Regions from separate parts of the Mesorhizobium sp. WSM4906 genome, predicted to be linked through region 2. Evidence: riboswitches for the same ligand, from Rfam matches in the RefSeq annotation. Region 2 holds a riboswitch; each other region holds the start of a gene.

Region 1 (9,961 bases), 2.4 Mb from region 2:
CGTGCGACGCCGCCAAGCGTGAGACACGTCGGCTACGCCGCAAATCGACACGGTTTGACCGGGCGCAATACCGCACCGATCTTCTAATCTCGGCTTAATTCCGGAGAGAGGCAGATAATTCCGGACGCCACACTGATTGGTAACCTAAGGCCACCCACCACGCGGATTGGTAGCCCACAGGAATAGGTTTGGTAACCCTTATCGAGTGAGGGCCGCTCGTACCTTTCGGCGGGTTCGTTTCAGTTCTAAGCCCGGCTTAATTCTGGACAACGACAGATAATTCTGGACGGCACAGTGGAACTCAACGCGTTGTAAGGATGGCATAGAGAAGCAGTAGCCCTCCAGTCTCGCTACTGGAAAAATTCTGGAAAATGGGTCTGCTTGGCTGGACGCAGAACGTTGTGATTATTCAGCCGGCATTTCTGAAGCTTCTCGAACACAAACAGCTTGCCTTCGCGCACGCTATCTTCGAGCGACTTCGCCTTCGCCAGATGCGCCGCAATCGCGCTGGCCAGCATGCAACCTGTTCCGCGCATCGATATAGCAAGGCGCGGCGTGTCGAAGTGGATGGGTTCATGATCGGAGCGTAACAGAATATCGGCCGATCGGGGACCCGACGCGTGCCCACCCTTGATCAGCAGGGCCTGAGGGCCGACGGCCTGCAGTCTTTGTCCTTGTTGGAGCGCACCGTCCTCATCCGAAGCCGGTTCGGAACCAGTAAGGAGCGCCAGTTCAGGAAGGTTGGGCGTGACAATGCAGCAAAGCGGCATCAAATCGCGCTTCATGGCAGCGATAGCGCCTGCTTCCAGAAGTGCGCGGCCTGAGGTGGAGGCCAGCACAGGGTCGAGTACTGCCGGCACTTGCGGAAATTTGCGCAGCACTGCGGCAACGGCAACAATGATCTTGGCAGTCGCCAGCATGCCGATCTTGATTGTGGCTACGTCGTTGGCCTGTAGCGCGGCACACATCTGATTGGCCACCATGCTGGGTGGCGAATGATGGATTTCGATCACGGCGTCGTGCGTTTGCACCGTTAGCGCTGTGACGGCGAGACAGGTGCGCACGCCAACGGCAGAGATCGTCTCGATGTCGCGTGCTATTCCAGCACCCCCGCTGGAATCTGATCCGCCAACGACAAGCACATGCGGTTCTCGTCTCATCGCCATCGGTCCGTCTTTTCGATCCATTCTCGCGTGCGCGCTTCGGGGTCGAAGCTCAACGTGATGTCCGTGACCACTGCGGCGCTGTTGGCGCCGGCCTCAAAGACGCCGTCGAGGCGGTCGGGGTTGAGGCCGCCGATGGCGACCAATGGGATCGGCGCCACCCGCCGCTTCCACTCGCTGATCCGCTCTAGCCCTTGCGGTGCCCACTTCATTTTCTTCAAAGTGGTGGGATAGATCGGACCGAGCGCGACATAGTCGGGCTCGGCAAACATGGCCGTTTCCAGCTCGACATGATCATGCGTGCTCAATCCGAGCCTGACGCCCGCTGCCCGTATCCTCGAGAGGTCGGCCGTTTGCAAATCCTCCTGGCCCAGATGCACGAAATCGCAGCCTTCCTCGATTGCCAGGCGCCAATAATCATTGATGATGAGCTGGCTTTTGTGTTGGACACACCAGGCCTTCGACTTGCGGATCTCCGCGCGCAGCCCGGTTTCATCCATGGTTTTGATGCGAAGCTGAATCAGCTTGACGCCGAGCGGCGCCAACCTTTCGATCCAGGCGGCGCTGTCGACGATCAGGTAGAAGGGATCGAGCTTCATGAAAAAACGGCCCTGCCGACCATCGGTGTCGATGGCACGGCGACGTCGCGCGGTTCGAGCATTCCCGAACTGAACGCCTCACGACCGGCGTCGACCGCCTTACCGAAAGCACGCGCCATGCCGACCGGATCTGCCGCCTTGGCGACCGCTGTGTTCAGGAGCACGGCGTCAAAGCCGAGTTCCATGACGGTGGCCGCGTGCGACGGCCGTCCGAGCCCCGCATCCACAATCAGCGGGACGCCAGGGAAATATCCGCGCATCGAGCGCAGCGCCGTCATGTTGACCGGTCCCAAGGCGGAACCGATCGGTGCGCACCACGGCATCAGGACCTTGCAGCCCGCTTCCAGCAGCCGCTCGGCGACAACGAGATCGTCGGTGGTATAGGGGAATACCGCAAAGCCGTCCTCGCACAGGATGCGGGCGGCTTCAACCAGACCGAACACATCCGGCTGTAGCGTGTCGTGATTGCCGATCACTTCGAGCTTGATCCAGTTGGTGCCGAAGACCTCGCGCGCCATTTTCGCGGTGGTGACGGCTTCCTTGACGGAGAGGCAGCCGGCGGTATTGGGCAGGGTTCTGGCGCCCAGCGAGCGGATCAACGACCAGAATTGTTCGCCGGCCCTACCGCCCGCCATCTCACGCCGCAACGAGACGGTCACCACCGACGTGCCCGATGCCTTGACTGCATCGGCAAGGATGGCCGGCGAAGGATACTGAGCCGTGCCGAGAAGCAGGCGCGACGAAAGCTCGGTTCCATAAAGCTCCAACATGCTAGCCGCCCTGCATGGGCGAGAGGATTTCGATCCGGTCGCCGTCGCTCAACTGGAACTCCGCGCGGTTGGCTTTGTGCACGAGGTCGCTGTTGACGGCGGTGGCGAGCCAATCGCCCTCATAGTCGAGCGCGGCAAGCAACTCGGCCAGCGTGGTGGCGGCAATCTCACGCGCCTCGCCGTTGACCATCAGTTTCATGAGCATGCTCCTTGGTTCTGTCTTGACTGAAAACCAGGTCGGCAGCCTGGCGCGCCATGGCGGGGGCGAGGAGAAAACCGTGACGATAAAGACCGTTGATCGCGATGATCTCACCGTCTGTTTCGACGCGTGGCAAATTGTCGGGAAATGCCGGACGGACACCCACACCGGTTTCAACGATCTCGGCCTCACCAAAGGCCGGATGGAGGGCATGGGCGGCGCCCAGCAGCTCCATCATGGAACGCGCCGTCACCGGTCCGGCGCTCTGGCTTTCAATCATCGTCGCTCCGATCATGAAACGGTGATCGGTGCGCGGCACGGCATAAAGCGGAAAGCGTGGATGAAGCAAACGGACCGGCCGCGACAGCGAGACATCAGGCGTGCGAAGGATCAGCATTTCGCCGCGAACACCGCGCAGCCTGTCATCGGCCGCTGCCATTCCCATGCAGTCTATCTGACGGGCGAATCCCGAAACAGGCCGGGCGTCGCAGCCGAAGTGGAATTTGACACCCATGGTCGCAAGCTTGTCATGAAGTGCCGCCATCGCCGGGCGTGGGTCGAGGTGAGCCTCGTCGGGGAAGAGCAATCCACGCCGGAAGCGGCCGGCGAGGTCGGGTTCCAGGAGCGCAATTTCGTTTTCATCGACGCGCCGATGCCCTGACGTGCGACTGGCGAACCGGTCAAGCTCACCGGCATCACGCGGCGCGGCCACGACCAATGTCCCGGCCCGTGTCACCTGACCCGACAGCACCGCATCCCACCAGTCGGCAGCATCGCGTCCGAGATCCAGCACCGGCTGCTCCGCGCTTTCGCGCTCGCACCATGGCGCCAGCATGCCGCCGGCGAACCACGACGCGTTGCCACCAAGGCCATGCCGCATCTCGGCGACGGTGACCGTCGCGCCGCGGGCGGCGAGTTCGAAAGCGACGGTGAGGCCGGCAACGCCGGCCCCTTTGACGAGCACCCTCATGATGGTTTGGGAGCCTCTGGCACGACCGGTACGCCAGTCTCGTCCGCCTGCATGTAGAGATCGCCGCCCTCCCGGTATTTTGCCGCCATTGCCGCCATGCCTTCCTTCTGGGCCTCGGCACGGATGTCGTGGGAAATGCGCATGGAGCAGAATTTCGGCCCGCACATCGAACAAAAATGTGCCAGCTTGTGCGCCTCCTTGGGCAAGGTCTGGTCGTGGAAGGACCGTGCGGTTTCGGGGTCGAGCGACAGGTTGAACTGGTCCTCCCAGCGGAACTCGAAGCGCGCGCGCGAAAGGGCATCATCCCTGGTTTTCGCTGCCGGATGGCCCTTCGCCAGATCGGCTGCATGGGCGGCTATCTTGTAGGTGATCACGCCAATCTTGACGTCGTTGCGGTCGGGAAGGCCGAGATGCTCTTTCGGCGTGACGTAGCAAAGCATTGCGGTGCCGAACCAGCCTATCATGGCGGCACCTATCCCTGAGGTGATGTGGTCATAGCCCGGCGCGATGTCGGTCGTCAGCGGCCCCAACGTGTAGAACGGCGCCTCACCGCACACTGCGAGCTGCTTGTCCATGTTCTGCTTGATCTTGTGCATGGGGACATGGCCCGGGCCTTCGATCATCACCTGGCAGTCCTTTGCCCAGGCAATCTTGGTGAGTTCTCCAAGTGTTTCCAGTTCGGCGAATTGCGCCGCGTCGTTCGCATCGGCGATTGAACCGGGACGAAGGCCGTCGCCGAGCGAGAAGGAGACGTCATAGGCTCTGGCGATGTCGCAGATCTCCTCGAAATGCTCGTAGAGGAAGCTCTCCCGGTGATGGTGCAGGCACCATTTGGCCATGATCGAGCCGCCGCGCGAGACGATGCCCGTGACCCGGTCGACGGTCAGCGGGATGTAGTGCAGCCGCACGCCGGCGTGGATGGTGAAATAGTCGACGCCTTGCTCGGCCTGCTCGATCAGCGTGTCGCGGTAGACCTCCCAGTTCAGATCCTCGGCGATGCCGTTGACCTTTTCCAGCGCCTGATAGAGCGGCACCGTACCGATCGGCACCGGCGCATTGCGCACGATCCAGTCGCGGATGTTGTGGATGTTGCGGCCGGTCGACAGGTCCATCACCGTGTCCGCGCCCCAGCGGATAGCCCAGACCATTTTTTCGACCTCTTCGGCCATCGACGATGTGACAGCCGAGTTACCGATGTTGGCGTTGATCTTGACCAGAAAATTGCGACCGATGATCATCGGCTCGCTCTCGGGATGATTGATGTTGGCGGGAATGATTGCGCGCCCGCGCGCCACCTCGTCGCGCACGAATTCGGGTGTGACGAAATCTGGGATCGCCGCGCCGAAGGCTTCGCCGTCGCGTTGCAGCTTGCCGCGCATCACCTCGCGGCCGAGATTCTCGCGGATGGCTACGAACTCCATTTCTGGCGTGATGATGCCGGCGCGCGCATAGGCAAGTTGGGTCACCGCCTTGCCCTGCTTGGCCTTGAGCGGCCGATTGCGTATCGGAAATTCCGGTGTCAGGCGCTCGCCGGTGGCGAATCCATTGTCTTCCGGCCGGACGTGGCGGCCGTCATAGGCTTCGACATCGCCACGCGCCGTGACCCATTCGTGGCGAAGCCGGGCAAGGCCTTTTTCGATGCTGGTTTCGACTGATGGATCGGTGTAGGGGCCGGACGGATCGTAGACGGTGACGGGCGGTTCGCCGGCCGTCGGATGGACGGAAATCTCGCGCATCGGCACCCTGATCTGCGGGTAGAGGACGCCGGGCTTGTGGATTTTCCGCGAGGCGGGCAGTGGTCCCGTCGATACGGCGGGGGTGAGGGCATTCATCGTGAGGCTCCTTTGCTCATGCATTGGAGACCCAGTTCTGTGCCGGAAGGATGAAAAGACGCTTCTGTAGACCTGCTGCAACAGGACCTCGGGCGTAAACTCCCGCAAAGCGCTTGCACCGTCCCTACGCCAGTATGAACTGGATCAGGTTCAACGGGTCACTGCGCCGCGAAAGCCAGCAGTATCTCAGCCCCTTGCCGGGACTCCCCTGGTGAATGCCTTAGGTTGAACGGGCTGACGCTATCTTGTCAAGCGCATTCGGGCGCCTTCGGCCGGTGGCGACGACCGGCGGCCAGCCGGGCGGAGAGCTCGCGCATGCATCGGGGACAAGTCACGCCCCGTAGACCGGGGCTGAATGGCCAAAGCCTCATTCGCTTCGTGAAGGATGGAGAAACTGTATTGGCCATGTGCGCGTATCGACCAAGTAGCTCAGGCGGTCACGGATGTGGTTATTCTGGTCGAAGGTGACGAACGGCCTTGGGGGTCACCTCCTTTAGGATTCAGAGGTTGGAAGACGGCTTCTCGCGATCACGGCCATCAGGAAATACCTGTCTTCGGCTCAACCTCGACATGGCGTCCGATCGACCGCAGATATACAGCTATCTCGTTCATGAGATGATCGCGTTCGCCGTAGATTTCAGCAATCCTACGCAGCTGTGGCTCGACGGCCCTCCGTTGCGCTGGCGTGAAATCAGCATCGCCAAAGACGTATCCCAAGTTGCCAATCGCGCAAATTTTGCAGCCGGCGTCCACAACTGCTTGTACGAATGCCGGAATGTCTTTTTCTTGCATGGTCTTCATGTCGAACCTCTCGTGAATGGCGTGCTTGCGCCCCAATCTGCCTTTTCAGCGTGTCCTCTGGGCGGCGCAAGCCCTGAGCGTGACTGTGCACGGGCAACCTCGACTATCCCATCTGCCACGCTCTTTAGAATCGGTGGGGTCTGGTGATCGCAGGCTGGGCCACTCAAAAGCCTGCAAGAAGAAAGTCATGGCGACCATTGCTCAAGATCGCAAGGGTGCGTGCAAGACCTTCCGTTGGCAGTCATGCACGCTCGCTCAGAGATAGTCCGGCCGCGGAAATTCTCCCTTATTCGTAAGAAAGCTCATTGAGCAACTGGGCATTGAGCAACTGGGTCTCACGTCACGGGTCTCGTGTGCTTCACAGCCGAAAAATAGCCGCCGTGGCAATTCTCGAAAAGTGCAGGCTACCTCGTTAAGGACACTGCGGATGATCGTTCGCGCTTGGCAAAAGCGAACGGATTAGTCTATGGCTCTCGGCAGGGGGGCGAGTTATGCGGCGGGTGCGAATCCTTCAAGTAGGCGATATTCACTATCCGGACTGGCATCCTTCCTCTAGCAACATCGATGCCAAGGATAGCAAGTTCGCTCCGAAAATAACGCAGAAGCTACGCGCGTCTTCGCTGCGTGCCGTCTTGACGAAACTTCGGCGGCTGACGACTTCGAAGCCCTTGGATTCGATCGCCTTCATGGGGGATTTCACGAGCCGTGGCGACAAGACCTTCATTGCTTCGGCATTCCAGCATTTCACGTTGCTCTGCCGCGCACAGGGACGCAGTTCAAAGGCGCTTCCGTTGATATTCGTACCGGGAAATCACGATGTGAACCGTGATGACGCGCGCGAACTTGGACCGACTGAGAAATTCAGCGAAATGGCGAGTTTAGCCGCCCGCTTGGGTTGGCAGACCGTTCCCGTGGACCAACCCGTGCACTTCAGACTTCCGACAGGATCCGCAGGCGCAAACTTCATCCTCGTCAACACAGCGATAGGCAGTTGGGAGCTTCAAAACCTTCCCGCGTTCCTTCGTGATCGTCTCGAGGCACTCAGTCCTTCTACAGAGCCTCTAGATCTCGGCTCGCCGGACATCTCGGGACATTCGCCCGCGACACCTCCCAGCGATCCAGACAAGGAGGCGTCCGACGACGAGTATTACGGTCAGATGGACACGCCATACATCTCGCGTGAGATGCTTGCAGGCCTACAGGAATTGCTCCAGCAGCCCGACATGCGTTACGGCATCATAATCGGCCATCACAATCTGCTGCCACAAAAGACTCCGCGCATTACGCCATACGCGGAGATGCTCAACAGCGGATTTGTCAGAACTCAGCTGCTGCAGGGCAACAAGCCTATCGTCTACCTGCATGGACACATACATGCTGATCCGGTCGAGATCGTCAACGATCCAAGGTTTCCGGACGGCAAATTGATCTGCATCTCAGCACCAGAGATACAGTCAGGTTTCAATGAGCTCGTCTTCTTCACGACCGATCAGGGAGAGCTCGTCGGCATCCGACTTATACCCTACCGCACCAATGTCGCCGACGGGACGGTCATGGAAGGCGAACATTGCTTTATTTCGACCATGTCCAACGGCAAGGCCTTTCTGAACAACGACACGTTTGACCTGCTGCGCCGACTGCGCGACCATGCCACCAGGCGCGGGAATGGGTTACTCTTCTGGGACGAGATCACTGAGATTGCTGCCTCCGCCGAGCTCGGGCTAGATCTGGAAGACTCTCTTCTGATGCTCCAAGCGGCGCGCTTCATCGAGATAGACGGCCTCACCAAGGCAAACTCGGCTTGGCGCATTAAGGTAAGGGACGAATAGCGATGGAGAATCCGTTCGGCCCCAACAGGATCGAGTACGAAAGCCGCCCGATACTGTGGTTCAGTCAGAAGTCGGCGTTGATTTCTGCCGCCGCCAAGCCGGTCTTCGTCGCAGGGACGAGAGGCAGCGGCAAGACCAGCATTCTTCGCTCGCTTTCCACAGTCCATATTCTTGAAGACAAAAGTCTCTCGGACCAAGTCGGCAAGCTCGCTTGGTATGGCGTCTTCTTCCAGCTCAATGAGACATTCTCGCCCCTAATCGACAACGCCGTTCTGAACCTCATTCCGGAGCGGATACGCTTCGACACGGCCGCCGTGATCCCGCGGCAATTCGTAATCTTCTCTCACTATCTGGAGCTGAAGATAGTCGAACGCCTGCTCGAGAGCATCGGCCAGCTCAGACGCGACGGCCACTTGAAATACCGGGCCTCCGAAGATAGGGACGTCGCCCTGGCACTGCATCGCGAAGTGCTGCACTTCATACCCCAACCTGCCCGTCTCGACTTCTTCAGCATCGATGAGCTGCGGGGTGGGATAACCCGGTACGTCGACGAATGCTTCAACGCGTTCTTCTTTGCCGCCGATGCCGGAGCGACCGGCTTCAGAGCAACAGACCCTGGCGCGATCATTAACAAGGTCGCGACCGCGATCACTCCACTTTTAAATGGCCCATCTTTCGCCGGTGACAGGGCGCCCTTCTTCAAGATACTGATTGACGACTGTGAAGCACTGACACCGCTCCAACAGCAGTTCCTGAACACCTTGGTGAGAAAGACGCGCGGCAACGTGAAATGGGTCCTCGCCTACATCGGCGGCCTCTACGACACGATCCGGACGATCATACCCGGCCAGTCGCTCTCGAATGCTGACCGGGACGTCGAGAATCTTGATTCAGTCGATCCGAGGGAGTTCGCCACGCTGTGCGAGAACGTGTCGTCGCTTCGGCTGTACTATGCGCTTCCTGACCATCTGCGGAGTGATCTCGAGCGCAACGATGCGCTCAGCGCGTTTTCGCTCAAAAACCGGCTGGGGCGGCTTTCCGTCAATGACATCATCGAGCGGGTTATCATATCGGGTCATTCCGAGGGCAGAGAAGAGCTTGTGGCACTTGCTGATGCAGCACGTGAATTCCTCTCCGTGAATTTGAGGACGGCGGATCAGCAGCAATTCCTTCTTGATCGAAAAGCGCGCCCTTATGCCGAAGGGCTGGCGCTCGCGCTCATGAACCCGGAAATTAAGCGCCGGCCCATGAGCAAGGCGGATGCTTCAAATCTGAAGAGGTCGATCGCCCGGAAACAGGGATGGGCTTTTCTGAAAGCGTGCCAGATGCTGCGTCTGCATGACTACCCGTACGTAGGGCACCAGATCATCACATCATTGAGCGACGTCTGTATACGCGATTTCCTTGATATAATGGGAGAGATCTTCCGCCGCAGTGTTCCGAGTTCCAGTGATCCACGAAAACTGGTGGAATTCATCAACTCGGATTTACAGATTCATCTCGAACAGCAGAGACAGGCTGTGAACGCCGCCTCTCAACGGAAGCTTGATGGACTTCAGGCGCTTTCACATCCGTACGAAGAAGAGAGCGTGCGCATGGTGCGGGCGTTGGGTTACCTGACCGCTCGCCTCCAGACAGAGTTTGCCGAAGAAAATGCTCTAGGAACGACAGAGAGAGGCATTTTCAGGGTTGATCTAAAGGAAATGCGCTCGCTGGTGAACCGACTGGAGCAACCCAGCGGAAAACTGGACGAGGTCCTGCGTCGGGCGGAAAGGGATGGGTTTATCCGGGAGGTCTC
Region 2 (9,961 bases):
CGGCGTGCTCAAGGCCGATGCCGGCGTGCTGCTTTGCGACATCATCGCCCATGCCGCGCCTTACGGCTTCTTTCCGGCCGTGGTTCCCGGCACGCAGTTCGTCACCCTTGGCGGCGCCATCGCCAATGATGTGCATGGCAAGAACCACCACCGGCGCGGCACGTTCGGCTGTCATGTCGAATCCTTGACCTTACTGCGGTCCGACGGCCGGACCTATCGCTGCTCCGAGACCGACAACGCCCATCTGTTCAGGGCGACGGTCGGCGGCATGGGGCTGACCGGACTGATCTTGTCGGCGTCGATCCGGCTGATGCGTGTGCCCTCGCTCGACATCGTCGAGAAAACGACGCGGTTCCGCGATCTCGCCGAATTCTTCGATCTTGCCGACGCCGCCGACCAGGCCAATGAATATGCCGTTGCCTGGATCGATCAGCTCGCCGGCGGCCACGGGCGAGGGCGCGGCCTGCTGTTCACCGGCAACCATGCCGAGCACGGCTCGCATGCCGCCATGCGCGCAGGCAGTCGGCTCTCGGTGCCCGTGCAGCCGCCCTTCAACGTGCTCAACCGGCCGTTCCTGGCTGCCTTCAACGCTGCCTATCGATGGAAGAAGGGTCGCACGCCGGCTGCGCGCCAGGCGGGTTACCAGGGCTTCTTCTTTCCGCTCGACGGTGTGCGCGACTGGAATCGGCTCTATGGCCCGCGCGGGCTTTTCCAGCACCAGTGCGTGGTGCCTGAGGCCATGGCGCGGCGCACCGTGCCGGCACTGCTCGAAGCGGCGCGGCATGCCGGGCAAGGCTCGTTCCTGACCGTGCTGAAGCGGTTTGGCGCCGTCGGTTCGCCGGCGCTGCTCTCGTTTCCGCGGCCGGGCTATACGCTGACGCTCGATTTCCCCAACAGGGGCGAAAGGACGCTGCGGCTGTTAGCCGAACTCGACCGCATCACGATCGAGGCCGGTGGCGCCGTCAACCCCTATAAGGATGCCCGCATGAGGCCCGAAACCTTCGCGGCGTCCTTCCCGGAATGGCAACGGCTGGAGGCGCTTCGCGACCCGGCCTTCCTGTCGGATTTCTGGGCGCGCACAGCGAAAAAACTGGAGGCTCGGCGAGAGGCCGTGGTGGCCGCAGAATAGGTCGAATTTGAGTAAATCTTGGTAAATGAAGCGTTCATATCCGGGTTTTTACTAAAAATATACATGTGATTTCACGAAATATTTGCAGGTTTGTAGTAGGACCGCCCAAGGGCGGGGTGGCAACAATGAAATACATCTTCTTCATTCTCTTCACGGTCATGACCAATGCCGCTGCTCAGCTCATGCTGAAGCAGGGCATGATGTCGATGGGGCCGATCTCTTTCGACAACATCAATCCGCTCGTCAAGCTGCTGCAGATCGTCTTCAGCCCCTGGGTCTTCCTCGGCCTCTGCACCTTCGTCATCTCGATGGCCTCGCATCTCTACGTGCTGTCGAAGGTCGAGCTCAGCTTCGCCTATCCGTTCCTCAGCCTCGCCTATGTCGCGGTCGCCGTCTTTGCCTATTTCGTCTTCCGCGAGGACCTCAATGGCTGGCGCATCGCCGGTATCGCCTGCATTTGCGTCGGAACGATTTTGATCGCTCAAAGTGGCCGCGGGCACGAGAACCAGACCGCTTCCATCACTTCCGACAAGATCGGCACAAACGAGATCCTTCGATGAGACATGTGATTTTCGGCGGCGACGGTTTCGTCGGCCGGCATCTTGCTCCCAAGCTTGCTGCGGACGGCGAGAACGTCGTCGTTGCCGACATCGTCAAGAGCGACCTGCCGCACTATCGTTCGGTGCGCTTCATCACTTGCGATGTGACCGATCCGGCTTCGGTCGCGGCAGTGGGCCTCAAGGCGGGCGACATGGTCTACAACCTGTCGGCCAAGATGCTGTCGCCGATCCAGGTGCGCGCCAATCGGCACGACTTCTTCTTCCCGGTGAATTTCCACGGCACAGAGCACATCATCCAGGCGATGGACAAGGCCGGCGCCTCGAAGCTGGTCCATTACACGACCGACATGATCTACGGCCATACCGTGGTGCTGCCGATGACCGAGGACCATCCGGTCGCGCCGCTCGGCGAATATGGCCTGTCGAAGCTGAAGACCGAGGAGCTCGCCGCCGAATGGCGCAGGCGCGGCATGTCGATCTCGCTGTTCAGGCCGCGCCTGATCATCGGACCCGGCCGTCTCGGCATCCTGGAGAAACTGTTCAAGCTGATCGACTGGAACCTGCCGGTGCCGATGATCGGCTCAGGCAGGAATCCCTATCAGTTCATCTCGGTGTTCGATTGCGCGGAAGCCGCGCACGCAGCCTGGAAGGCCGGCGTGCCGAACGAGGCTTACAATCTGGGCTCGCTCAATCCGCCGCCGGTCAGAAAACTGCTCGGCGACCTGATCAGGCATGCCGGCTCCAAGTCGATCCTGCTGCCGACGCCGGGCTGGGCGGTCAAGCGCACGCTCGACCTGCTCGATCTCATGAACATGCCGATCATGGATCCGGAGCAGTATCTGATCGCCGACGAGGAATGCGTGCTCGACGTGTCCAAGGCCGAGCGTCAGCTCGGCTGGGTGCCGCAATATCGCGACGAGGACATGCTGATCGCCGCCTACAGCGAATACCGCGCCAAGAAGGACGGCCACGCCGTCGCCACCGAACACGTACCTGCCGAATAAGGCGACGAAGGGGGATTTCGAGATGACCGTCATTGCCAAGCCGGAACCCGGCGTGCACGCGCTGCTCGAAGCGCCGGCGCTGCTGCCCGCCACCGTCGCCAAGCCCGAGCTGATCAGCGTCGAGCAGGCCAAGGCGATGGACGTCGCCCGCATCACGGACCTGTTCAAGGCCCACCTCAACCCGGGCCAGCTGCATTTCATGAAGCTGCTCGGCTTCCACAAGGTCAAGATCGAGCGCGCCGAAGGCATGTTCTACATCGACCAGAACGGCCGCAAGATCCTCGACTTCTTCGGCGGCTTCGGCTCGCTGGCCTTCGGCCACAACCATCCGCGCATCCTCGAGGCCCGCAAGAAGTTCCAGGAGGAGAAGCGCCAGGAGATCGCCATCGCCTTCATGTCGCAATATGCGGCGGCGCTCGCGCACAACATCGCCAAGTGCTCGCCCGGCGATCTCGACATGGTGTTCCTCGGCTCCTCCGGCTCGGAGGCCATGGAAGCGGCGGTGAAGCTTGCCGAACGCGCCGCAGGCCCGAAGCGGCCGAAGGTCGTCTATGCCGAGAACTCCTTCCACGGCAAGACCAAGGGCGTGCTGGCGATCACCGACGGCCAGCTCTACCGCGCCGAGTTCAAGGTGGCGGACAATGCCGTGCGCGTGCCCTTCGCCGATATCGCGGCGGTCGAACGCCTGTTCAAAAGCGATCCGGAGATCGGCGTCATCGTGCTGGAAACCATCCAGGGCGGCGGCGGCATCATCCAGGCGCCGGCCGACTACTGGCGAAAGCTGCGCGCGCTTTGCGACCAGCATGGCGTGCTGTGGGTGGCCGACGAGGTGCAGTGCGGTTACGGCCGTTCCGGCCGTTTCTACGCCTTCGAGCACTACGGCGTCGTGCCGGACGTGACGGCGCTGGCGAAATCGCTCGGCGGCGGCAAGGCCGCGGTCGGCGCCATGATCGCCAGGCGCGATGTCTACATGAAAGCCTATGGCACGCCGAAGACGGCAATGATCCACGCCATGGCGACCTTCGGCGGCATGGGCGAGGCCTGCATCACCGCGATCGAGGCGCTGAACGTGCTCTATGACGAAGGGCTGATCGACAATGCTGCGTCGACCGGCGACTACCTTTTGCAGCGGCTGCAGACGCTGAAGGCGAAATATCCGAAGATCATCAAAGGTGTGCGCGGCAAGGGTCTTATGATCGGGCTCGAGTTCCACGATTTCTCGCAGACCTTGCCGATGGTGCTGCGTCCTGTGGTGAGTGTGCTCGACGACAAGCTGAAGGGTTCGCTCTCGGGCTTCGTCGGCTCGCTCTTGCTGCGCGACTACGACGTGCTCGTCGCCTTCACCGAGTATAATCGCAACGTCATTCGGCTCGAGCCGCCGCTGATCTGCCAGCGCGAGCATGTCGACCGCTTCGTCGACGCCTTCGACAGCCTCCTGTCGCGCGGCATCGTGGCGATCGTGAAGGATTTCGTGAAAAGCCAGGTCCGCTGAGACAGACGATGCTGACCAGGCCACCCGTCGCTCCCGCCAATCCGCTCGACCGGCTGACCGGCGCCGGTCTTGCCTGGGGCGAGGGGACTTACGCGAGATGGGCAGCCCCGATCGGCGCGGCGACCTTCTCGCTCTACATCCTGCTGACCGCCGTGACGGCCTGGTTCATGCCCGACGTCAATTGGGACATGCTGCCTTATCTGGCGATCGCCGAGGAGGGCCGCTATCCCGATCCGCAGGCGCTGCATGATTATGCCTACAGCACGATCAAGGCCGGCGTGTCGGCCGGCGACTACAAGACGCTGACCGACGATGGCGGCGGCTTCCGCAACCACATGGCGGAGAATGCCGCCGACTTCCACTCGCTGCTCGGCATGTACCGGATCAAGTTCCTCTATGCCGAAATCCTGTCGAGCCTCAGCCATGTCGTGGCGCCGGTTAAAGCGATGCGTCTGGTGCAGGTCTTCTCGGTGCTCTTGTTCGGCGCCGTCACGCTCATTTGGCTGCGCGCGGAAGGCGCGCTGGCGCTGGCGCCGGTCGCCGGCGCCATCCTGATCATGGCCGATTTCGGCGATGCGGCGCGGGCCTCGACGCCTGACCTTCTCTGCTCGGCGCTGTTCCTCGGCGGGCTGTTTGCCTATGTCCGCAAACACGAGGCAGCGACGGCTATCCTGCTTTTCCTGGCGTTCATGGCACGGCCGGACAACATTGTGTTCCTCGCCATCTTCGCCGTGCTGCTCGTGGCATTCCGGCAGAAGGCGTGGGGGGCGCTGGCCGGTTTCGCCGCCTCCTTCATCGCCTATTTCGCCATCTCGCACTGGGCCCAGCATCCCGGCTGGTGGCCGCATCTGTGGTTCTCCAGCATCGAGCAGCACTACAATATGGACAGCTTCGAACCGCCATTCTCGGTGGCCGCCTATCTCAAGGCCTTCGCCGCCTCGGTGGTGCGCGCCATTACCGTAGACAGCTGGGTCGGGATCTCGGTGCTCGCGCTCGCGGGCTGGTATGGGCTCGACCGTACAGGCTTCCGGTTCGACCGCCGCGCCGGCATCCTGCTTGCGGCGCTCGTGCTCGGCGTGCTCGCCAAGTTCACGGTCTTCCCGATCCACGACACGCGCATCTATTTCCCCAATCTTCTGCCGCCCTTCCTGATGCTCGCCGCGCCACTGATGGCGCTGTGGACCTCGGCGAGGCAAGGCCGGCACCGCGAGGCGCAGCAAGTTGCCGGAGACAAGTCATGAGCTCGGCTTCCAACCTAGCGCGCGTTCTGCTGTCGCTCGGATTGCCGGCCGGGCTGCTCGACCGCGGACCCGCGCTGCACGGGACGAAGTTCCTGGCCAAGGCGGCGCTCAAGGCGCGGTTCGGCGGCGGACGACCGTTCCAGATGGTCAATGTCGGGGCTTGCGACGGCGCGCTGTTCGATGACGTGACGCCTTGGCTGCACCGTATCAAGGGTGCTCGGGCGATGCTGGTCGAGCCGATCCCCTACAACCAGAAGCGGCTGCGCGCCAACTATCCGGATACGAGCCGCTTCGTCATCGAGCCGGTGGCGGTGACCAGGACAAAGGGCACCATCACCGTCCACACTTTCGACGCAGCCGCGCTCGAGGCCGGCACGCTGCCGATCGAGTTCATCGGCTGCTCCTCGGTCACCGACACCAATCTGATGTCCGGCAAGAACGCCTGGGGCGAGGCGGACGCCAACTTCAACAAGTTCGCGCCGCATCTGAAAGACATCGAGGTGCTGTCGGAGACATTGCAGACGCTGCTCGACCGCAATCGCATCACCCATATCGACGCTTTCCTGGTCGATTGCGAAGGCGCCGACTGGATGGTGTTCGACCAGCTCGACCTCCAGCGCTATCGCCCCGGCATGATCAAGATCGAGGTCGGCGCGCTGCCGGCTGCCGAGATCGGCCAGGTCGTCATCAAGCTCAAGACCGCAGGCTATCAGGTCGGCTTCCAGGCCGAGGACATTTGGGCTTTCGCCTGAGTTTTCGCTACCGAGCTTCCATGCACGATGGCGTTGAGCCGCAATGCCGGCCAAACGCGCTTGACAAGATGGCGCTGGCCCGTTCAACCTAAGCCATTCACCAGGGGAGTCCCGGCAAGGGGCTGAGATACTGCTGGCTTTTGCGGCGCAGTGACCCGTTGAACCTGATCCAGTTCATACTGGCGTAGGGACGGTGCAAGCGCTTTGCGGGCGTTCATGCCCGAAGACCTGTCTCAGGCAGGCAGACCGAAGCGTCTTTTCATCCTTCCGGCACAGAACTGGGTCTCCAATGCAACGAGCAAAGGAGCCTCAAATGAATGCCCTGACCCCCACCGTATCGACTGGACCGCTGCCGGCGTCGCGGAAGATCCACAAATCCGGCGCCATCCACCCGCAGATCAGGGTGCCGATGCGCGAGATCGCCGTTCACCCGACTGCCGGTGAACCGCCGGTGACGGTCTACGATCCGTCAGGCCCCTATACCGACCCCGCAATCGAAACCGATATCGAGAGGGGGCTTGCCCGCCTTCGGCAAGACTGGATCGTGGCGCGTGGCGATGTCGAATCCTATGACGGCCGCCATGTCAGGCCGGAGGACAATGGATTTGCGACAGGAGAGCGCCTGACGCGGGAGTTTCCGATCCGCAACCGTCCGCTGCGGGCCAAGGCCGGCAAGGCGGTAACGCAGCTTGCCTATGCGCGCGCCGGGATCATCACGCCCGAAATGGAGTTCGTTGCCATCCGCGAAAACCTCGGCCGCGAGATGATGCGGAGCGGGCTGCAACGGGACGGCGAGGCGTTCGGCGCATCGATACCGGACTTCGTCACACCGGAATTCGTACGCGACGAGGTGGCGCGCGGCCGCGCGATCATCCCCGCCAACATCAACCATCCCGAGAGCGAGCCGATGATCATCGGCCGCAATTTCCTGGTGAAGATCAATGCCAATATCGGCAATTCCGCCGTCACCTCTTCGATGGCCGAAGAGGTCGAGAAGATGGTCTGGGCGATCCGCTGGGGTGCCGACACGGTCATGGACCTGTCGACCGGCCGCAACATCCACAACATCCGCGAATGGATCGTGCGCAACTCGCCGGTGCCGATCGGCACGGTGCCGCTCTACCAGGCGCTGGAGAAGGTGGGCGGTGTCGCCGAGGATCTGAGTTGGGAAGTCTATCGCGACACGCTGGTCGAGCAGGCCGAGCAGGGCGTCGACTACTTCACCATTCATGCCGGCGTGCGGCTGCATTACATCCCGCTCACCGTCGGCCGGGTTACCGGCATCGTCAGCAGGGGCGGCTCGATCATGGCGAAATGGTGCCTGCACCATCACCGTGAAAGCTTTCTCTATGAGCATTTCGCGGAGATATGCGACATCGCCAGAGCCTATGACGTCTCTTTCTCGCTTGGCGACGGCCTTCGTCCCGGCTCGATCGCCGATGCCAATGACCAAGCCCAATTCGCCGAGCTGGAGACGCTTGGCGAATTGACGAAGATCGCCTGGGCAAAGGACTGCCAGGTGATGATCGAGGGCCCCGGCCATGTTCCCATGCACAAGATCAAGCAGAACATGGACAAGCAGCTCGCCGTCTGCGGCGAGGCGCCTTTCTACACGCTAGGACCGCTGACCACGGACATAGCGCCGGGCTACGACCACATCACGTCCGGCATCGGCGCCGCCATGATCGGCTGGTTCGGCACGGCCATGCTCTGCTACGTGACGCCGAAGGAACATCTCGGCCTGCCGGATCGCAATGACGTCAAGACCGGCGTCATCACCTACAAGATCGCGGCGCACGCCGCCGACCTCGCCAAGGGGCATCCCGCGGCGAAGATCCGCGACGACGCGCTTTCGCGGGCACGGTTCGAGTTCCGCTGGGAAGACCAGTTCAACCTGTCGCTCGATCCCGAAACCGCGCGCTCGATGCACGACGAGACCTTGCCCAAGGAAGCGCACAAGGTGGCGCATTTCTGCTCGATGTGCGGACCGAAATTCTGCTCCATGCGCATCTCCCACGACATTCGCGCCGAAGCGCAGAAGGAGGGGATGGCGGCGATGGCGCAGAAATACCGCGCAGGCGGCGATCTCTACATGCCGGTCGAAACGCCCGGGGCGGAAGAACAAGCTTTGGCGCAGGACGATCAGGGGACGGACTGAACCGTGCGCCGTGTCCTTGTCAAAGGCGCCGGTGTGGCAGGCCTCACCGTCGCCCATGAATTGGCCGCGCGAGGTGCGTCGGTCACGGTTGCCGAAATTCGGAGCCAGATAGGCGGCAATGCCTCCTGGGTCGCCGGCGGCATGCTTGCCCCCTGGTGCGAACGCGAAAGCGCCGAAGAGACGGTTGTCACTCTCGGCAGAACTTCGGCCGACTGGTGGGAAAGGGTGCTGCCCGGGCTCGTGACGAGGGCCGGCACTCTCGTCCTCGCCCATGTGCGCGACGCCTTCGAGCTTGCCCGCTTTGCGGCCCGTACCCGCAATCACGAGCCCGTCGACGAAGAGGCGATCGCCGCCCTCGAACCCGATCTTGCCGGTCGCTTCCGCAAGGGCCTGTTCTTCGCCGGCGAAGCTCATCTCGATCCGCGTCGGGTTCTCGAAGCCCTCGCCAGCAAGCTGCGTGCGATGGGCGTCGTCTTCCTTTTCGAGGTGGACGAAGTGGCCCTTTCCGGCTTCGATCAGGTGATCGACTGCACGGGCATCGCGCGGGGCGAAGACGATTTGCGCGGCGTGCGCGGCGAGATGCTGATCCTCCACACGCGGGAGGTCTCGCTCACCCGGCCGGTTCGTCTCCTCCATCCGCGTCATCCGATCTATGTCGTGCCGCGGGCCGATCATCACTTCATGGTCGGCGCGACCATGATCGAAAGCGACCATGACGGGCCGATCACAGCCCGTTCGCTGATGGAGCTCCTCAATGCGGCCTACGCGCTTCATCCGGCGTTCGGTGAGGCCGAAATCGTCGAGACAGGAGTGGGCGTGCGCCCCGCCTATCCCGACAATCTGCCGCGGGTGAAGCGTCGGAAGGACGGCGCGATCACGATAAACGGCCTCTACCGGCACGGTTTCCTGCTCTCACCGGCCATGGCCGAGCAGGCTGCCGGCCTTCTCTTCAATTCATCTGCCGACCTGGAGTCCGAAAATGAAGCTGATCGTCAATGGCGAAGCGCTTGAGGTCAGGGCGACGACGCTCGCCGCTCTTTTGAAGGAGCTCGACTATGAAGGCGGCTGGCTCGCCACCGCGCTGAACGGCGATGTCGTGCCCGCGGCCGAACGGGCGGAATTGCGGGTGAACGAAGGCGACCGGATCGAAATCCTGTCGCCCATGCAGGGAGGCTAGCCGATGTTCGATCTTCTCGGGACAAAGTTGGCTTCGCGCCTGCTGCTGGGCACCGCCCAATATCCTTCGCCGGCGATCCTTGCCGAAGCGGTCAAGGCGTCGGGCACCTCGGCGGTCACCGTTTCGCTGCGCCGGGAAATGGCCGGCGGCAGGGCCGGCGAGCAATTCTGGTCGCTGATCCGCTCGCTCGGCGTGAGGGTGCTGCCCAACACCGCCGGCTGCCATTCCATCAAGGAAGCCGTGACGACCGCGAAGATGGCGCGCGAGGTCTTCGGCACGTCCTGGATCAAGCTCGAAGTGATCGGCAACCACGACACGCTGCAGCCCGATGTGTTCGGCTTGGTCGAGGCCGCGCGCATCCTTTGCGAGGACGGATTCAGCGTGTTCCCCTATACCACCGACGACCTTGTCGTCGCCGAGCGGCTGCTGGAGGCAGGTTGCAAGGTTC
Region 3 (9,961 bases), 1.9 Mb from region 2:
CGCTCGGCGTGCCCGAAGCCGATGTGGCGATGATGGATTCGCGCCTTTCAGCCCCCGACAGTTCCCTCAACACGCCATTAGCCGACGAGAACGGCGCCGCCGAACGCATGGATTTCCTGGTCTCGGAGGACCCGCTTCCCGACGAGGTGGTGGGCGAAACGATCGATGTCGAGCGCCGCGCGATCTGGCTGAAGAGCGCGCTCGGCGCACTCAATGCGCGCGAGCTCCGGATCATCGAGGAACGCCGGCTGAGCGACGACGGCGCCACCCTGGAATCGCTCGGCGAGGCGCTCGGCATCTCCAAGGAACGCGTCCGCCAGATCGAAGCGCGCGCCATGGAGAAACTGAGGGCTGCACTGGTCAAACAGAACCCCGAATTCCTGGCGGAAGCAGCCTGAGGGCAACTTTAAGTTGCTGGTGTAAAATAGATATCTAATAAAAATAGGTCATATCACAACAGCCTTTCTTCTTTTCCATATCAGCGTATTGTGAATTCTTTAACAGACCCGCGCGCCGCAACTGGTCTTTTGTGAATCCGACAGACCATAGCGGATGGGGGACTTGCCATGCTGCGATGCTGCGCCTTCCTTGCAGCCTTGATCCTCGTGGGCTTCACGACGCTCGAGGCTCATGCCGATCGCAGGGTTGCCCTTGTGATCGGCAATTCCGAATATCGCACTATTCCGGCCCTCAAGAATCCGGACACGGACGCCGAGAATGTCTCCAAGACATTGCGGCTGGCTGGCTTCAATGTGTTCGTTGCCAAGGACGTGACCAAGCTCCAGTTCGAGGAGAAGTTCCGCAACTATCTCGCTGCGGTTGACGGCGCGGATTTGGCGGTCGTCTATTATTCCGGCCACGGCTTTCAGATCGGCGGCGAGAATTTTCTCATACCCGTAGATGCCTCGCTGAAGGATGCGGCCGACATCGAAGTCCAGGCGATCAAGCTCGACGACGTGCTGCAGCAACTGCGCTCGAAGTCGAAGATCCAGGTAATCATCCTCGATGCCTGCCGCAACAATCCGTTCCCGCGCAAGGATTACTGGCTGCGCGACCAATTGATTGTCTCCGGTGAGACAGGCCTTGCGCAGGTGAAAAGCTCGCTGAACACGCTGATTGCCTTCGCCACCGAGCCGGGCGCCGTCGCCTATGACGGCACTGGTGCCCTCAGTCCATTCTCGTCCGCCTTCTCCCGCCGCGCGCTGGCGCCCAACCAGGAGATACGCACGGTCATGGCGGCCGTTCGCCGGGACGTCGTGAAAGCGACCAATGGCAAGCAGGTTCCGTGGGAGAATTCCTCGCTGGTCGACGAGGTGGTGCTGATGCGCCACGATGAGCCCGAGGGTCAGCAGGTCATGGTCGAGCAGCCGCAGCCGGCGTCGGAGCGCGGGCTCCATATCACCGGCGCCGCCGAAGCCATCGACAACCACGGCGTCAGCATCCCGGTCGGTGTCGGCCCGGTGCCTCTGAAGCTGGATTTCCCAACCAACGACCCGGCGGTCAGCCTGAAGCTCGCAAGCTATCCGGCAACGGGCACGCTGTCGCTGCCGGACCGGACCTTGTCTCCCGAATCAAGCCTGATGGCCGATGATATCGACCATTTGCGCTACGAGCCCCAGATCGGCTCGGCGGCTCCCGTCGAGGTCGGCTTTCAGATCAGTGCTGGCAAGGCGTCCAAGCGGGCGACGATGAAGCTGTCGCCAAGTGTCGACCCCTGCGATCAGGCGGCGGGCGCGCCGCTCGACCTGCAAGGCGTCGCCCCCGGCCGGCAGCCGAATGAGATCGGCGGCGGGGCCGTCGAAGCCTGCGAGACCGCGGTGAAGACCTATCCCGGTGTCACCCGTTTCCGCTACGAGCTCGGGCGGGCGCTGCTGGCGTCCGGCAAGGTCGACGAGGCCAGGAAAGCCATCCAGGAGGCTGCCGACAAAGGGCATGTCCGGGCCGTTTTCGAGCTCGGCGACATCGCGGCGTCCGGAACAGGGACCGCCGTCGATCCGACGAAGGCCAGCAGCCTCTATTCGCAAGCGTCAGACAAGGGCGACCCCTACGCCATGGCCGCGTGGGGACGCGCCCTGTTCAACGGTATCGGTGTCCAGCCCGATACCGGCAAGGGATTGGACCTGCTGCTCAAGGCGGCGGCTATGGGGCACATCAACGCCATGAACGATCTCGCGGTGATCTTCCAGGAAGGCCGCAACGGGGTGCCCGCCGATCCGGCCCGCGCCTTGGCTTTCCTCAAAGCCGGCATCGATCGGCAAGGCGTGTATTCCATGAGCATTCTCGGTCTTCCCGCCCGCAGCGCCTTGCCGGTCGCGGTGTGCAAGCCCAAGGTCGTGCGAAAAATAGTCACGAAGATAAAGCTGGTCCCCACACCGACGCCAACGACGCCGCCGGAGGTCTTCGAGACACCGCTCAAGCCAATACAGAACGACACCGGGCCGGCGCCCTGGCGCGGCAGTAGCGGCGATCATCCCGAGCCCAAAGGCGGCGGCAGTGGCAGCTCTGAAGGCAGCACCACTGAGGGCAGCACTGGCACTACCGACACAGGCTCCGCCGACACAGACACCACCGGCCCCACCGACACGGGCAGCACCGGCAGCGTCTCTGATACCGGCAGCACCGTCGGTTCCGACAGCACTGGGTTGTTCTGACGGATGCAGCAACAACGGCGTGCGCGGGCAACCGAATAGACAGACCGAGCCGTTTCCTGGCGGAAGCTATTTGTCGGTGACGATCTTGACCTTGTCGCCGGCCGACACCGTTGCGCCCGGCGACATCGCGTTCAGCACGCGGAACAGGTCGAGCTTGCGGTCGACGCCGACCATTTGCGCCGCGAGCGTGCCCATGTTCTGGCCCGGCTGCACGGTGACCACCCGGATATGCAGCGGCTTCAGCGCCGCCTTCTCGGCCGCGCTCAGCGTGCGGAAGGAACCGCTGACCGAACGCGCGACCGGCTCCAGCGCGGCGCTGGCCGAGGGTGCTGCGGTCAGCAGCCGGTAGACCTGCCCGCCGGCGCGGATCACCGCGATATCGAACTGCCACCCTTGCGCGCTGGCATGCGCCATCGCTGCCTCGTTGCCGTTGACCGTCTCCTGGCGCACGCTGGCGTCGTCCAGCCCGGCGACCCAGCCGCTGCGGATGTAATCCGTCAGCGACACCGATTTGTCGATCGCCACGCCATCGAAGCGGATGGCGATGTCGCCGGGTCCGGTCGCAGTGACGGCGGCCGCCGAATTGTCGATGACGAAACCGTCCGGCACCGCGAACGAGACGCCGAGGCCGGGATGCATGAAGGTCTGGCCGCGCACGTAGCCCTCTTCCGGCGTGTCGCCGTAGAGCAGGCCGTCTATGCCGGCGAGAAAGGCATCGCGATCGCGCGTGCCGACGCCGGGCGGGCCGAAGTTGCGGGCAAGGCGCTGCGCCAGCTCGATGCGCTGCGGCGTGTTGGGGTGCGTGGCCAGGAAGTCGAGGCTGGCATCGGTGGCGCCGCTGACCGAGCGGAAATCGGTATAGGCCGACATCGACTGCAGGAAGCGGCCGGCCGCATACGGATCGTAGCCCGCCTCGCCGATCGACTTGATGCCGATGGCGTCGGCCTGCAGTTCCTGGTTGCGCGAGAACTGCGCCAGCCTCAGCTTGCCGCGGATGAGTGCTGCCTTGGCGGTCGGGCTGTCGCCGAGCACATCGGAAACGACCTTGGTCGCCAGCCCTTCCTCGGCCTCGAGCTGCTGCCGCTGCAACCCGTGATTCGCGGTGACGTGGCCCATCTCATGCGCGATGACGGCGGCAAGCTCGGAGGAGTCGTTGGCCAGAGCCAGCAGTCCACGCGTCACGTAGAGGTAGCCGCCGGGCAGCGCGAAGGCGTTGACGTTGGGCGAATTGAGGATGGTGATGCGATAGGTCTGGGTCGGGTTGGCCGACACCACGGTCAGGTTGCCGACGACCTTGGCCACCATGCGCTCGAGCTTCGGATCGGAATATTCGCCGCCATAGGTGGCGAGAATCCGCGGATGCTGCGCCTTCGCCATGTCGGCGAGCTTGGCGTTGGCGACGACGTTGTCGACCGTGATCGGCTTGTCCGAGGGCTGGAAGCCGGATTCCTGGACGTCGGGCGGCGTGAACATCTGGCAGCTCGCCAGCGCCACGGCAAAGCCCGCCAACGCAAAGAATCGCGTCAGCGGCTTCATCCATACTTTCTCCGCGCCGGTCGTCAGATCGGCTTCCTTTCGAAATCTTTCGGCAAATCACGGCCCACCCGGACCAGCATGGCCGGACCTAGCCACACTCCCCCGGACAAGGCAAGCAAACGCCGGATCACCCGTTGCCGGTTTGGGCGTAAATTATGTCCGCTTCCGGGCAATATGTTGTGATACGGCAACGCTGCCGCCTTGATCGCCGATATAGCGCCGGAAGGCGTCCGGACCAGAGCGGTCGAAGAAATCCGCGGCCGGCCCGGTCGCGGCGATCATGCCTTCGTCCAGAAACGCCATGTTCTCGCCGATGCGGCGGGCATCTTCCGGCTGGTGCGTGACGAAAAGCACGGTCATCTGCCGTTCGGCGTGGATACCGGCCACGAGATCGAGCATGTCGTCGCGCAGCGCCGGACCGAGCGAAGCGAAGGGCTCGTCGAGCAGAAGGACCGGACGATCGCGTAGGAGCACCCTTGCCAGCGCGACGCGCTGCCGCTCGCCGCCGGAAAGCTCGCGCGGCAGCCGCTTCTCCTTGCCGGCAAGGCCAACCCGCGCCAGCGCTTCCGCGACCGTGTGGCGGTCGGCGACAGTGAGGTCGAGCGACGGCGAGCGGCCGAGCCCGACATTGCCCTCGACCGAAAGATGGGCAAACAGATTGTTTTCCTGGAACACCATCGATACCGGCCGCGCCGAAGGCGGCGCATCGCCGACATCGATCCCGCCGATCAGCACCTTGCCGGCGCCGGGCAGCTCGAAGCCGGCGACCAGATTGAGCAGCGTCGACTTGCCTGAACCGCTCGGCCCCATGATGGCGGTGATCTTGCCGGCGGCGAATTCGGCATCGAAGCGGAACGATGCCTCGCCATAGCTGAACGAAACATCGTCCAGCGTGACGGCCAGTGCCGTCTCCGTCGCTATGCCATTGTTCGTCGTCATGCCTTTGCTTCCCGCCCGAGCCAGTCGGCGGCGACAACCAGCATCAGACAAACGAGGCCGAGCAGCAAGGCAAGCCCCGCGGCGTCGGCGGTCCGGTAGCTGCCCATGCGCGCGAGCAAGAGATAGGGCAAGGTCTGCACCGAATCGCTGCCGAACAGCGCGATGACGCCGAGATCGCCAAGCGACAGCGCCATGGCGAAGGCAAAGCCGGTGGCCAAAGGCCGCCGGAGCGACGGCCAGTCGACCAGGCGCAGCCGGTTCCAGCCGCAAATGCCGAGCGCCAGGCAGAGCCGCTCGTGACGCTCGCTCGCCGCGTCATAGGCCGGGCGAACGGCGCGGATGGCGAAGGGCATCGCCATCACCGCATTGACGGCGACGACCATGACGGGCGCGACGGCGAAGACATCCGTGACGCCGCGCAAGGCCAGGAACCAGCCCGCGCCGACCACGATCGGCGGCACGACGAGCACGAAACCGGCGCCGGTATCGGTGGCATGTTCGAGCAGCGACATGGCGCCGCCCGCGCGGCGCCGCAAGGCCAGCGCGCGCCGGGCCGCGATGAGCGAGAGCGACAGCGCCACCGAAAGCAGCGCCGAGAGGAAAGACAGCGCGGCGCTGGTGAGCGTCGCACGGCGCACGGCCTCCTCGCCGGCCAGCCGTCCGAGATCGGCCTCCAGGCCGGCCAGCACGGTCGCCGCCATCGGCCCGGCGACGAACAGCAAGGTAAGTGCGATCAGACCGGCGTTCACCATCGTTTCAGCCTTGCCCGCCGAAAGATAGCGGCGTGGCGCCACCGGCAGATTGGCGTCGCCGACCGTATTGGCGCCAAGCCGCATCAGTGCCGTGACCACGACGAAGGTCAGACCGATCTGCAGCAGCGTCAGCACCACGGCCCTAGCCGGATCGAAATCGAAACGCAGCGCCTGGTAGATCGCGACCTCCAGCGTCGTGGCGGCCGGCCCGCCGCCCAGCGTCAGCACGATGGTGAAGGAAGTGATGCAGAGCATGAACACCAGTCCGGCGACGCCCGGCAGTGCGGCGCGCAGCGCCGGCCATTCGATCAGCCGCAACGCCGGCCATGCCCCCATGCCGAGCTGGCTCGCCAGCCGCCACTGGTCGGCGGGCACCGTGCCGAGCGCCTCCAGGAACAGACGCGTGGCCAAGGGCAAATTGAAGAAGACATGCGCGATCAGAATGCCGGACAAGCCGTAGATGCCCGGCCATTCGCTGCCGCCAAGGCTGCCGAGAGCGCCGGCAAAATAGCCGGCATGGCCGTAGAGCGCCAACACGCCGAGCGCGGCAACGATGGCCGGCAGCGCCAGCGGCACGGCGAAGAGCTGCAGGATCAGCCGACGGCCGGGAAACTCCGGGTGCCGGGACAAGGCACGCGCCACCAGCAGCGCCGGCGCGACCGACAGCAATGTCGAAAGCAGCGCCTGCCAAAGCGTGAAGCGGGCGACACGGAGGAGATAGCCGTCGAAGGCGACGAGAGCGCCGGACGGGTCGCGCGCGCCTTCGAGGATGAGCCCGACGAAGGCGCCGCCGATGAGCACGGCGATTGCCGCAAGGGCGATGATGCCGGCGGTGACGCGGGAGTCAGGGCGCGGCGAAGATTGCACGCTGCACCATTGGGATTCGAGCTAACGAACGCCGCGTTCCTTCGCGCCCCCCTCTGTCCTGCCGGACATCTCCCCCACAAGGGGGGAGATCAGCAGCGTCGGCACCCTGCTCATTCCTGCAACGTTGCCAATTGGCGAAATCGCCAATGACAGCCAATCTCCCCCCAAGTGGGGGAGATGTCCGGCAGGACAGAGGGGGGCGCCGTAGAGCGATCATCTTCGATAGATAGCCAAAGCCGGCTACTTGCTCATCGCCGCCAGCCATTCGTCCACCCAGGCCTTGCGGTTTGCCGCGACCTCTTCCGGGCTGAACAGCAGGGTCTTGGTCGGCTTCACCAGTTTGTCGAAGGCCGGGTTGAGCGGCTTGTCGGTCTTGCCGGCCGGGAACATCCAGTTGGTCTCCGGGATGACGTCCTGGAATTTCGGTCCGGTCATGAAGGCGATGAACTTTTCCGCCAGCGGGTTCTTCGCGCCGGTCGTGGTGATGCCGGCGACCTCGATCTGCAGATACTCGCCCTCCTCGAAGGACGCGGCCTGGTAGCGTTCGGTGTTCTCCGCCACCATGTGGTAGGCTGGCGAGGTGGTGTAGGACAGCACCATCGGCGCCTCACCCTTGGTGAACAGGCCGTAGGCCTCGCTCCAGCCCGGCGTCACCGTGAGCACCCTGGATTTGAGCTTGGCCCAGGCCTCCGGCGCCTTGTCGCCATAGACCGACTTCACCCAGAGCAGCAGGCCGAGGCCCGGCGTCGAGGTGCGCGGATCCTGGATGACGATCTTGTCGGCGGCACCACCCTCGACCAGCTCCTTCAGGCTTTTCGGCGGGGTCTTCAGCTTCTCGGTGTCGTAGACGACGGCGAAATAGCCGTAGTCGAAGGGCACGAACGTGTCGTCCTTCCAGCCTCCGGGCACATTCAAATCTGCAACGGCGCCATGCGGCGCGAAAAGGCCGCTTGCCTTGGCGTCTGCGGTCAGGTTGGTGTCGAGGCCGAGCACGACGTCAGCCTTGGTGCCGGCGCCCTCCAGCTTGACGCGGTTGAGCAGCGCCACGCCGTCGGCGACCGAGACGAATTCGAGATCGCAGCCGCATTCGGCCTCGAATTCCTTCTTCACCGCGGGTCCCGGACCCCAGTCGGCGGTGAAGCTTTCATAGGTATAGACGGTGAGCTTGTCCTTCGCCTCGGCAGGCCCGGCGGCTGCCAAAAGCGAAACGAGGCCTGTTGCGAGGATAAGCTGGGACAATAGTGAGCGCATCGGCGCCTCCTTCGTTCGCGTGACAAGGAATTGAGGCGTCGGATGGTCCGAAACGTCTAATCCCTCCGCCGGTACAAACCGGATCAGGTTCGGCGGGTTGGCATTGTCGCCTCTCAGCCGGTTCGCGAAGTCAGCGTCCGGCACCCCGTTAGAGCGTTTCGAGACATAGGCCCGGCCGATGCGGCGCGCAAGCGGAAGTTTGCCGGGCATCCGATGACTTCGGAACGCAGCGCTATCCGTTTGGATGCGCCTGGCTTCCGTTTCGCGGGCGGGGCTGGTAAGGGCGACGCCCATGGGAACATTCACCATCCTGCTTGGCGGCGAGCTCGTCCGCACGCCTCGGCTCGATCGCCAGATCGAAGGCTCCCGCGTCATCGCCGCCGACGCCGGCATCGGTCATGCCCGCATGCTGGGCCTCGTACCGGAGCTATGGGTCGGCGACTTCGACTCGGTGCCGCCGAACCTGCCGGAGGATCTCGCCGCCGTGCCGCGCAAGATCTTTCCGGCCGAAAAGGACATGACCGACGGCGAGCTCGCCATCGCCGAGGCGCTCGCGCGCGGCGCCACCAGCCTGGTGCTGGCCGGCGCCTTCGGCGGCAAGCGCGCCGACCATGCCTTCCTGCATCAGGCGCTTGGGTATCGGCTGGCCGAGGCGGGCACGACGGTACTGCTGACCAGCGGCGCTCAGGAGGGCGTTCCCATCCTGCCGGGCAAAGCCGCCTTCGATTACGCCGACGGAACGCTGTTCTCGGTGCTCGGCTTCTCCGAACTCGCCGGCCTGACGGTCTCCGGCGCCAAATGGCCGCTCGACCGTGTCGAGGTGGCGTTCGGCTCCTCGCTCACTATATCGAACGAAGTCAAGGGCCGGCTCGAGATCGCGCTCGAGAGTGGCCGGGCGCTGCTGCTCGCCCACCCCTATCCTCTTGCCGAAAGCTGACATGGCTCCGCCTCTTCTCAATCTCGACGGCATAAAATTGACCTTTGGCGGCACGCCGCTGCTCGACGGCGCGTCGCTGAGCGCTTCCGCCGGCGAGAAGATCGCGCTTGTCGGCCGCAACGGTTCGGGCAAGTCGACGCTGCTCAAGATCGCCGCCGGGCTGGTCGAGCCACAGGACGGCGAGGTGTTCCGCCAGCCATCGGCGACGGTCCGCTATTTGCCGCAGATGCCCGATATGGATGGCTTCGCCAGCGTGCGCGCCTATGTCGAGGCTGGTCTCGGGCCGGCCGACGACCCGCATCGCGCCACCTATTTGATGGACCATCTCGGCCTCACCGGCGAGGAACGGCCGAGCGACCTTTCCGGCGGCGAAGCGCGCCGGGCCGCGCTTGCCCGCGTCATGGCGCCCGAACCCGACATCCTGCTGCTCGACGAGCCGACCAACCACCTCGACCTGTCGGTCATCGAATGGCTGGAAGAGGAGCTTGCGCGCACCTCTTCGGCCGTGATCCTGATCTCGCACGATCGCCGCTTTCTCGAGCGCGTCTCGCGCGCTACGGTCTGGCTCGACCGCGGCCAGACCCGGCGGCTGGACAAAGGCTTCGCGCATTTCGAGGAATGGCGCGACCAGGTGCTGGAAGAGGAGGAGCGCGAGCAGCACAAGCTCGGCCGCCAGATCGTGCGCGAGGAGCACTGGCTGCGCTATGGCGTAACTGCCAGGCGCAAGCGCAATATGCGCCGCCTCGGCGAGCTGCAGGCCATGCGCCAGCGCTTTCGCAGCCATCGCGGCGCCGAGGGCACGGCGACCATGGTGGCGAGCGACGCCGCCGAATCCGGCAAGCTGGTGATCGAGGCCAAGGGGATCGACAAGAGCTTTGGCGACTTGACCGTGGTCAAGGGGTTCTCGACCCGCATCCAGCGCGGCGATCGTGTCGGCCTGGTCGGACCGAACGGCGCCGGCAAGACGACTCTTCTGAAAATGCTGACCGGCGAGCTGACGCCGGACGATGGCTCGGTGCGGCGCGGCG

The links. Region 2 has a riboswitch for thiamine pyrophosphate ahead of thiC (phosphomethylpyrimidine synthase ThiC). Riboswitches for the same ligand answer to the same signal wherever they lie in the genome.
Region 1: it holds a riboswitch for thiamine pyrophosphate, as region 2 does, so the genes downstream of both, thiC (phosphomethylpyrimidine synthase ThiC) here and thiC (phosphomethylpyrimidine synthase ThiC) in region 2, are expected to answer to the same signal.
Region 3: it holds a riboswitch for thiamine pyrophosphate, as region 2 does, so the genes downstream of both, thiB (thiamine ABC transporter substrate binding subunit) here and thiC (phosphomethylpyrimidine synthase ThiC) in region 2, are expected to answer to the same signal.

The regions. Positions count from the first base shown of each region.
Region 1 is NZ_CP121355.1:1,220,291-1,230,251, forward strand. It holds gene QAZ22_RS05770 (hydroxymethylpyrimidine/phosphomethylpyrimidine kinase) at 351-1,166, opposite strand; gene QAZ22_RS05775 (thiamine phosphate synthase) at 1,157-1,762, opposite strand; gene QAZ22_RS05780 (thiazole synthase) at 1,759-2,532, opposite strand; gene thiS (sulfur carrier protein ThiS) at 2,534-2,731, opposite strand; gene thiO (glycine oxidase ThiO) at 2,700-3,701, opposite strand; gene thiC (phosphomethylpyrimidine synthase ThiC) at 3,698-5,533, opposite strand; TPP riboswitch at 5,637-5,753, opposite strand; gene QAZ22_RS05800 (hypothetical protein) at 6,071-6,334, opposite strand; gene QAZ22_RS05805 (metallophosphoesterase) at 6,826-8,163, shown strand; gene QAZ22_RS05810 (hypothetical protein) at 8,166-9,961, shown strand, end outside.
Region 2 is NZ_CP121355.1:3,650,107-3,660,067, forward strand. It holds gene QAZ22_RS17330 (FAD-binding oxidoreductase) at 1-1,129, shown strand, start outside; gene QAZ22_RS17335 (EamA family transporter) at 1,255-1,689, shown strand; gene QAZ22_RS17340 (NAD(P)-dependent oxidoreductase) at 1,686-2,693, shown strand; gene QAZ22_RS17345 (aspartate aminotransferase family protein) at 2,716-4,185, shown strand; gene QAZ22_RS17350 (hypothetical protein) at 4,194-5,426, shown strand; gene QAZ22_RS17355 (FkbM family methyltransferase) at 5,423-6,178, shown strand; TPP riboswitch at 6,271-6,387, shown strand; gene thiC (phosphomethylpyrimidine synthase ThiC) at 6,492-8,336, shown strand; gene thiO (glycine oxidase ThiO) at 8,340-9,347, shown strand; gene thiS (sulfur carrier protein ThiS) at 9,316-9,513, shown strand; gene QAZ22_RS17375 (thiazole synthase) at 9,517-9,961, shown strand, end outside.
Region 3 is NZ_CP121355.1:1,715,257-1,725,217, reverse strand. It holds gene QAZ22_RS08100 (RNA polymerase factor sigma-32) at 1-398, shown strand, start outside; gene QAZ22_RS08095 (caspase family protein) at 567-2,651, shown strand; gene QAZ22_RS08090 (M48 family metalloprotease) at 2,718-4,187, opposite strand; gene thiQ (thiamine ABC transporter ATP-binding protein) at 4,341-5,126, opposite strand; gene thiP (thiamine/thiamine pyrophosphate ABC transporter permease) at 5,123-6,745, opposite strand; gene thiB (thiamine ABC transporter substrate binding subunit) at 6,986-7,996, opposite strand; TPP riboswitch at 8,040-8,154, opposite strand; gene QAZ22_RS08070 (thiamine diphosphokinase) at 8,289-8,933, shown strand; gene QAZ22_RS08065 (ABC-F family ATP-binding cassette domain-containing protein) at 8,935-9,961, shown strand, end outside.